2 regions of the Desulfolutivibrio sp. genome follow, and region 1 is predicted to be linked to the other one. Evidence: predicted binding sites of a transcription regulator. Region 1 holds the regulator's gene; the other holds the start of a gene.
What was found. Region 1 encodes sigma-54, which starts transcription at its own class of promoters, with help from an activator protein. Its sites were predicted from a motif close to CTGGCACGGNNNNTGCTT; they were not measured.
Positions count from the first base shown of each region.

Region 1 (3,406 bases):
GCGGTCATCGAATTCGCCCGCCACGTGCTTGGCCTGGAAGGGGCCAATTCCGAGGAATTCGATGTGACCACGGCCCATCCGGTCATCTATCTCATGAAGGAATGGTTCGATTTCCGCACCAAGAAGATCGAGCGCCGCGAGGCTGACGGCGATATGGGCGGCACCATGCGCCTGGGGGCCTATCCCTGTGCGGTCAAGCCCGCCACCAAGGCCTATGCGGCCTATGGGGAGCTTGAAATCTCCGAACGCCACCGGCACCGCTACGAATTCAACAAGGTCTACGCCAACCAGTTCGAGGAGGTCGGCCTGTCGTTTAGCGGCCTGTCCCCGGACGGCGAACTGGTGGAGATCGTTGAGCTGAAAGACCATCCCTGGTTTCTGGGCTGCCAGTTCCATCCGGAATTCAGAAGCAACCCCATGCGCCCCCATCCCCTGTTCCGGGAATTCATCAAGGCCGCCGTGGCCCGGCGCGAGGCAGGCCACGGCGCTTCCACGTCCGAAAAGTGCCCTCCGTGTCCGGCGGCCAAGGCATGATCCGTCGTGCATCCCGGCCCGGGACGTCATGCGGTGGAGCCAGGCCATGGACCTGATGTCCCGGGCGCGCCGGATCGCGCTTCTGGTTCTGGATGTGGACGGGGTCATGACCGATGGCGGACTTGTGTATGACGCCGCCGGGGCCATCCGCAAACGCTTCCACGTCCATGACGGCCTGGGCATCAAGCTGGCCCAGGAGGCGGGCATCGAAGTGGCCATGGTCAGCGGCCTGGACCAGGGGGCGGCCGCCGCCAGGGCCAGGGAGTTGGGGATTGCCGAATACCACGGCGGCCATCTGCGCAAGCTGCCGATCCTGGAGGACATTCTGGCCCGCAGGGGCCTGGCCTTTGAACAGGCGGCCTTTCTGGGCGACGACTGGGTGGATGCCCCGGTCATGGCCCGGGTGGGGCTGCCCATGGCCGTGGCCGACGCCCAGCCCGAAATTCTGGGCATGGCCCTGTGGATATCCCGGCGTCCGGGAGGACAGGGGGCCGTGCGCGAGGCCATCCGTTTTCTGCTTTCGGCCCAGGGAAAACTCCAGGGGCTGTGGCGAAAATGGGAGCGATAGCCCCGGGGTCTGCGAGTTGCCAGGGCGCGGCGTCTGTGTCATAAATCGCACTACGCAGGCGGCCCAGGCCGTAGGCGTGACGCGGGCGGATGCTGTCTCGCCCGCATGATCTTCAATCGAGAGCACAAGGTACAAACGAGATTCCATGGCGCTGGAACTGCGGCAACAACTCAAACTTTCGCAGCAGTTGGTGATGACTCCCCAACTGCAGCAGGCCATCAAGCTTCTGCAACTGTCCAGGCTGGAGCTCATGGAGAGCATCCAGCAGGAATTGATGGAAAACCCTCTCCTTGAAGAAGTTCTGGAGGAGGAGAAGGGCGACCGGCAGATGGCCGAAGACGATCACGCCCCCAAGCCCGGCGGCGAAGATACGGCCATCGAAAAGGAGCTGATCAAAAACGCCGAATGGGACGACTACCTGGGCGATTTCGCCAGCACGCCGGTCCAGTCCCACCTCCGCGAGACGGAAATTCCCGAGGACGGCATGGCCTTCGACGCCCGCCTGTCCTCCAAGCCCTCCCTGGAAGGCCATCTGGACTGGCAGATGCGCCTGTCGCACTTCACGCAAAAAGAACTGGCCATCGGCGAGGCCATCTGCGGCAGCCTGGATTCTTCGGGATATCTGTCGGCCACGGCCGAGGAACTGGCCCACATGACCGGGACCACGCCGGAAGAGGTGGAGGCCGCGCTGTACAAGGTGCAGCGGTTGGACCCCGTGGGGGTGGCCGCCCGGAGCCCCCGCGAATGCCTGTTGGTGCAGATGGAGGTTCTGGGCCTGACCGATCCCATCCTTGTCGAGATCGTCTCGGAGCATCTGGAAGACCTGGAGGCCCGCCGCTACAAGCCCCTGGTGAAGAAGTTCAAGATCACCATGGAGCAGCTCAAGGTCTATCTGGACACCATTCAGAGCCTCGATCCCCTGCCGGGGGCAAGCTTCGGCTCAAGCGAGCCCATCTTCGTCAGCCCCGACGCCTACATCTACAAATATGGCGACGATTTCATCATCCTGCTCAACGAGGACGGGATGCCGCGTCTCCAGCTCAATTCCATGTATCTCGAAGACGTCATTCCCAAAGGCGACAAGGATCGGGACTACATCCAGGACAAGAAGCGGTCGGCGGAGTGGCTCATGAAGAGCCTTTATCAACGCCAGCGCACCCTTTACAAGGTTCTTGAGAGCATAGTAAAATTTCAGCGGGGATTTTTTGAAGATGGCGTGAACAAGTTGCGTCCGCTCATCCTCAAAGATGTGGCGGAAGACATCAGCATGCACGAATCCACCGTGAGCCGCATCACGTCCAACAAGTATACGGCCACGCCCCACGGCATCTTCGAACTCAAGTTCTTTTTCAACAGTTCCCTGGAGCTTGACGACGGCAGCACCGTGGGTTCGGAATCGGTGAAGGCCACCATCCGGCAGCTTATCGCCGCCGAAGACCCGAAAAAACCCATCAGCGACGAGGCCATCGCGGACATCCTCAAGGAGCGGTTGCAGATCAACATCGCCCGCCGCACCGTGGCCAAGTACCGCACGGCCATGGACATCGCCTCGTCATCCAAGCGCAAGGAAATGTTTTGATTCGCCCGTCACGCCGTGATCCGTCACGGCCGAACATACAGGAGGCGCCCCATGAACATCACGTTCAACTTCAAGAATTTCGAACCATCGGATCATCTTCGCGATTACGCCCGCAAGCGTTTTGACAAACTGACGAAATACATGACCAACACCGATTCCTCCGAGCTCCAGGTGAATCTGAGCGTGGAGAAAACCCGGCAGATGGCGGACATCGTTTTCACCGCAGACCTGTTGCACATCTCGGCTCACGAAGAGTCCGAGGACATGTATTCCACCATCGACCTCATCCTGGACAAGCTCGAGGCCCAGGTGCGCAAGATGCGCGAAAAGCAGAAGGACCGTCGCAAGCGCGCCGAATCCGTGCGATCCGACGTCATCAGCTTCACCGATTCCGCGTCGGGCCCCCGGGAGCGGACCATCATCGAGTCCGAGCATTACCAGCCCAAGCCCATGTCCGTGGATGAAGCGGCCATGCAGTTGGACACCCTGGGGTACGAGTTTTTGGTGTTCCTCAATTCCGAGACCGAGCGGATAAACGTCATCTACCGCCACAAGAAGGGCGATTTCGGGCTCATCGACCCTGGCACCGGCAACTGACGCCGAAAAAAAACGTCCGGGCCATGACCGCATTGGCGGGGAGGTCTTCGGGGAGTAACGCGAAAAAATGAAGCTTGAGGAGTATCTGCGGCCCGAATTCGTCCTGGACGATATGCGGTCCGTACACA
Region 1 is NZ_JAZHDB010000066.1:66,087-69,492, forward strand. Features, by position in the region: gene V3572_RS05115 (CTP synthase) at 1-534, shown strand, start outside; gene V3572_RS05120 (KdsC family phosphatase) at 581-1,102, shown strand; gene rpoN (RNA polymerase factor sigma-54) at 1,248-2,681, shown strand; gene hpf (ribosome hibernation-promoting factor, HPF/YfiA family) at 2,733-3,278, shown strand; gene V3572_RS05135 (PTS sugar transporter subunit IIA) at 3,346-3,406, shown strand, end outside.

Region 2 (3,406 bases), on a different contig from region 1:
TCTTCGGTGGATTCGGCCAGCCCAAGGTTGAGTCGAAAGGCGGGGAGCAGATCGTTTTCGATGCGGGTAAAAGAATGCTGCATGGACATGAACGCCTCCTGGAAAAAAGGTTGTCCTTTGTCCGAAACGTACCACGCCTTCGCCGATCAGGGTAGTCGGCGGGAGAATTCTTTTCTGGAGGCGGTAAAAAGGCCTCAGAGGGGGGGACGCTCAGGCCGGGCGAAGGACCGTGGCCAGGGCCACGGCTTTGATGCCGCGTTTTTCCCCGGTGAACCCCAGGCCTTCCTCGGTGGTGGCCTTAAGCCCCACCCGGGACGGGTCGAGTCCCAAAAGCGAGGCCAGGTTGCGCCGGATGTGCTCCCGGTGGGGGGCGATCTTGGGGATCTGGGCGATGATGGTGGCGTCCACATGGACCAGGGCCATGTCCGCCCGGGCCAGTTTCGTCAGCACTTCGCTTAAAAATATACCCGATTCCATGCCGGAAAGGGCCGGGTCCGTGTCCGGGAAAAGCGCCCCGATGTCTCCCAGGGCCAGACAGCCCAGCAGGGCGTCGGTTATGGCGTGCAGGAGCACGTCGCCGTCGGAGTGGGCCAGGACCATGGGGCCGCCTGCGATGGGCACCCCTCCGAGTTTCATGGGCCGGGCGTTGGCCGCCGTGGTCTCGGTCGGCCCGGCGTAGCGATGCACGTCGTAGCCGTGCCCCACCACGGGAATGCGCGGCGCGGCAGGGGGCTCGCGCCGGGCGAGCAGGTCCAGATCGGCGGGATGGGTGACCTTGACGTTGTCCGGCGAGCCTTCCACCACATGAACGGCGACGCCGATGCGCGCGACCATGGAGGCGTCGTCCGTGGCCGTGAATCCGTCGGCCCGGGCGGCCTCGTGGGCGGCCAGAAGGGAGGCCCGGGCGAAGCCCTGGGGGGTCTGCACGGCGGCCAGCTCCTTCCGGGGCAGGGTTTCCAGGGCCAGGCCGTCCGGGGAGACCCGGGTGATGGTGTCGGTGACGGCCATCCCCGGGATGACCGCCGGGTGGCCGGACAAAAGGGCCTGGACCACCCGGCCGACCAGGGCCGGGTCGGCGAAGGGCCGGGCCGCGTCATGGACCAGGACGTGGCGGCAATCGGGGGGCAGGGCGGACAGCCCGGCCGAGACCGAGTCCTGACGGCGGGCCCCTCCGGCCACGGTGACCAGCGGCAGGCGCAGGCCGTCGTCAGCGGCGTATTGCCGGGCCAGGGCCGTGGCCTCGTCCAGGCGGTCAGCGGGAAAGACCAGCACCAGCCCGGACAGGGCCGGACAGGCGGCCAGGCTTTGGGCGGCATGCCAGAACAGGGGACGACCGGCGAAGGTCAGAAACTGCTTGGGGACGCAGGCCCCGGCCGCCGCCAGCCGGGAACCGCTCCCGGCGGCCACGATCACGGCCCAGATATTTTGGTGGGGCGTATGGGACATGCTCGGGTTCCTTTCGGGCGTCGCCTGTCGTGGGGCCATGGGGCCTTGCGGCCCGGATGCGCCGCAGGACGGCGGGCGCATCCGGCGGAAAAAAGAAGGGAGTCGGACGATAAGCCGGGTTTTGTTCCCCGGGAGACCCGGGGCGGCCATCATTCCTCTAGGACCGGAATTACTTCCGGCCTCAAGCAACCTACCCGGGGGCATCGGCCGGGCCAGCCTCAAACGCCCCCCTATTTGGTTTTGCTCCGAACGGGGTTTGCCTAGCCGGTCGCGTCGCCGCGACCGCTGGTGGGCTCTTGCCCCACCGTTTCACCCTTACCTGCGGGGACAATGCCCCGCGGGCGGTCTGTTTTCTGTGGCACTTTCCAGGGATCGCTCCCTCTGGGCGTTACCCAGCGTCCCGCCCTGCGCAGCCCGGACTTTCCTCCCCGGACGCACGCGTCCGCGGCGATGGCCTGTCCGACTCCCAAATTGTATACATAATGCCGCAACCCGGCCTGGTCAAAAACGCCCGGCGGTGTGTCGCGAAGGCCGTCCGGGGCTAGGCCTCCTGGGCCGCCTCGGCCGGGGCCGTTTCGGCGGGTTCCTCGGCGGGCACATGGTTGCTCCAGTAGATCAGGCGCTGGCAGTTGGGGCAGCTTAAAATCTGCACGCCCTTTTGCAACTCGATAAACGACTGGGGCGGAATGCTGATGTGGCAGCCGGAGCAGATGCCGGCGGTGACCGGGACGATGACCGGGTTTTTTAAGCGCGAACGGATGAATTCATAGCGTTTGAGCACCGGAAGGGGCACGGCGTCTCCGGCCTGGCCGCGCAGGGAGGCCAGTTCGTCCAGACGGCCCTTGGCGTCGGACATGCGCGCATCGAGCCCGGCCCTGGCCGTGTCCAACTCGGCCAAGAGCGCCGCCATACGCTCGTCCAGGTCGCGGCGGGCGTCGAGTTGGCGCGTGAGCTCCTCGCTGACGGCGGACTTTTCTTCCTCGCGGGTGCGGTTCTGTTTTTCCAGATTGTCCATCTCCCGCATCATGGCGTGGTATTCCTTGTTGTTGCCGACCATCATGAGCTTGTTCTTGCTCTTTTTCAGGCGCAGGGCGTCGGTCTCGATTTCTCCGTCCAGGCGCTTTTGCTGCTCGGTCAAAAATTGGATCTTTTCGCCAAGGACGCTGCCTTCTTCTTCGAGAACCTGCAATTTGGCCTCCAGGGTGGAGACCTCCTTGGGGGCCGTGGTGAGTTCGTCTTCAAGCAGGACGATTTCGTCGTCAACCTTTTGCAAAACCACCAGTTGTTCGATTTGTTTCATGTACATGGCACGCTCCAAACGGTTATTCCGGCTTGCGCCGCGTCTGTCCGCCCACAAGACAGGGGGCCAGGGGGTCGCGTCCGGGAAAATGTCGCACCTCGACCCCCAAGGGACCGAGTTCTTCCGCAAAAGTGTCGGCCAGAAGCCGCATCATCCGTTCTTCCAGGCAAAAGTGCCCCACGTCCAAAACGGGGAGGGGGGCCTCCAAGGCCTGGTGATATTTGAGATCCCCCGTGACCAGGATGTCCGCCCGGGCCTGGGCGGCCGCCTGAGCCAGATCCGACCCGGAGCCGGGGCAGAAGGCCGCGCGGGCGATGTTCTCCGGGGGACGCCCGGCCAGGGTGAAAAACGTCCGCCCCGTCAGTCCGGCCAAGATGTCCAGAAATGCTCCATAGGGCAGGGGGGCGGGCAGATCGCCGACAAGGCCGAAGCCCATCTCCCGCAGGCCGTCCGGCAGGCGGGCCGGGTCGGCATGGTCCGGCAGGGGGCCGGTCGGTTCGAGGACGGAGACGTTCGCCAGGCCGAAATCCCGCATCGTCCATCCGGCGGGACCGTCCGGGCGCACGTCCAGGGAGGTGTGGGCCGCGTACAGCCAGGCCCCGTTCGAAAGCGTCAGGCGCAACACCTCGTGGTAGGCGTCCCGGCGGTCGGGAAGGCGGG
Region 2 is NZ_JAZHDB010000134.1:1,199-4,604, forward strand. Features, by position in the region: gene V3572_RS10065 (hypothetical protein) at 1-89, opposite strand, end outside; gene ispD (2-C-methyl-D-erythritol 4-phosphate cytidylyltransferase) at 211-1,446, opposite strand; RNA gene rnpB (RNase P RNA component class A) at 1,541-1,913, opposite strand; gene V3572_RS10080 (zinc ribbon domain-containing protein) at 1,988-2,752, opposite strand; gene V3572_RS10085 (Nif3-like dinuclear metal center hexameric protein) at 2,769-3,406, opposite strand, start outside.
Region 2: a site for sigma-54 is predicted at 1,645-1,662, ahead of ispD (2-C-methyl-D-erythritol 4-phosphate cytidylyltransferase). Genes of this name have one in related genera too.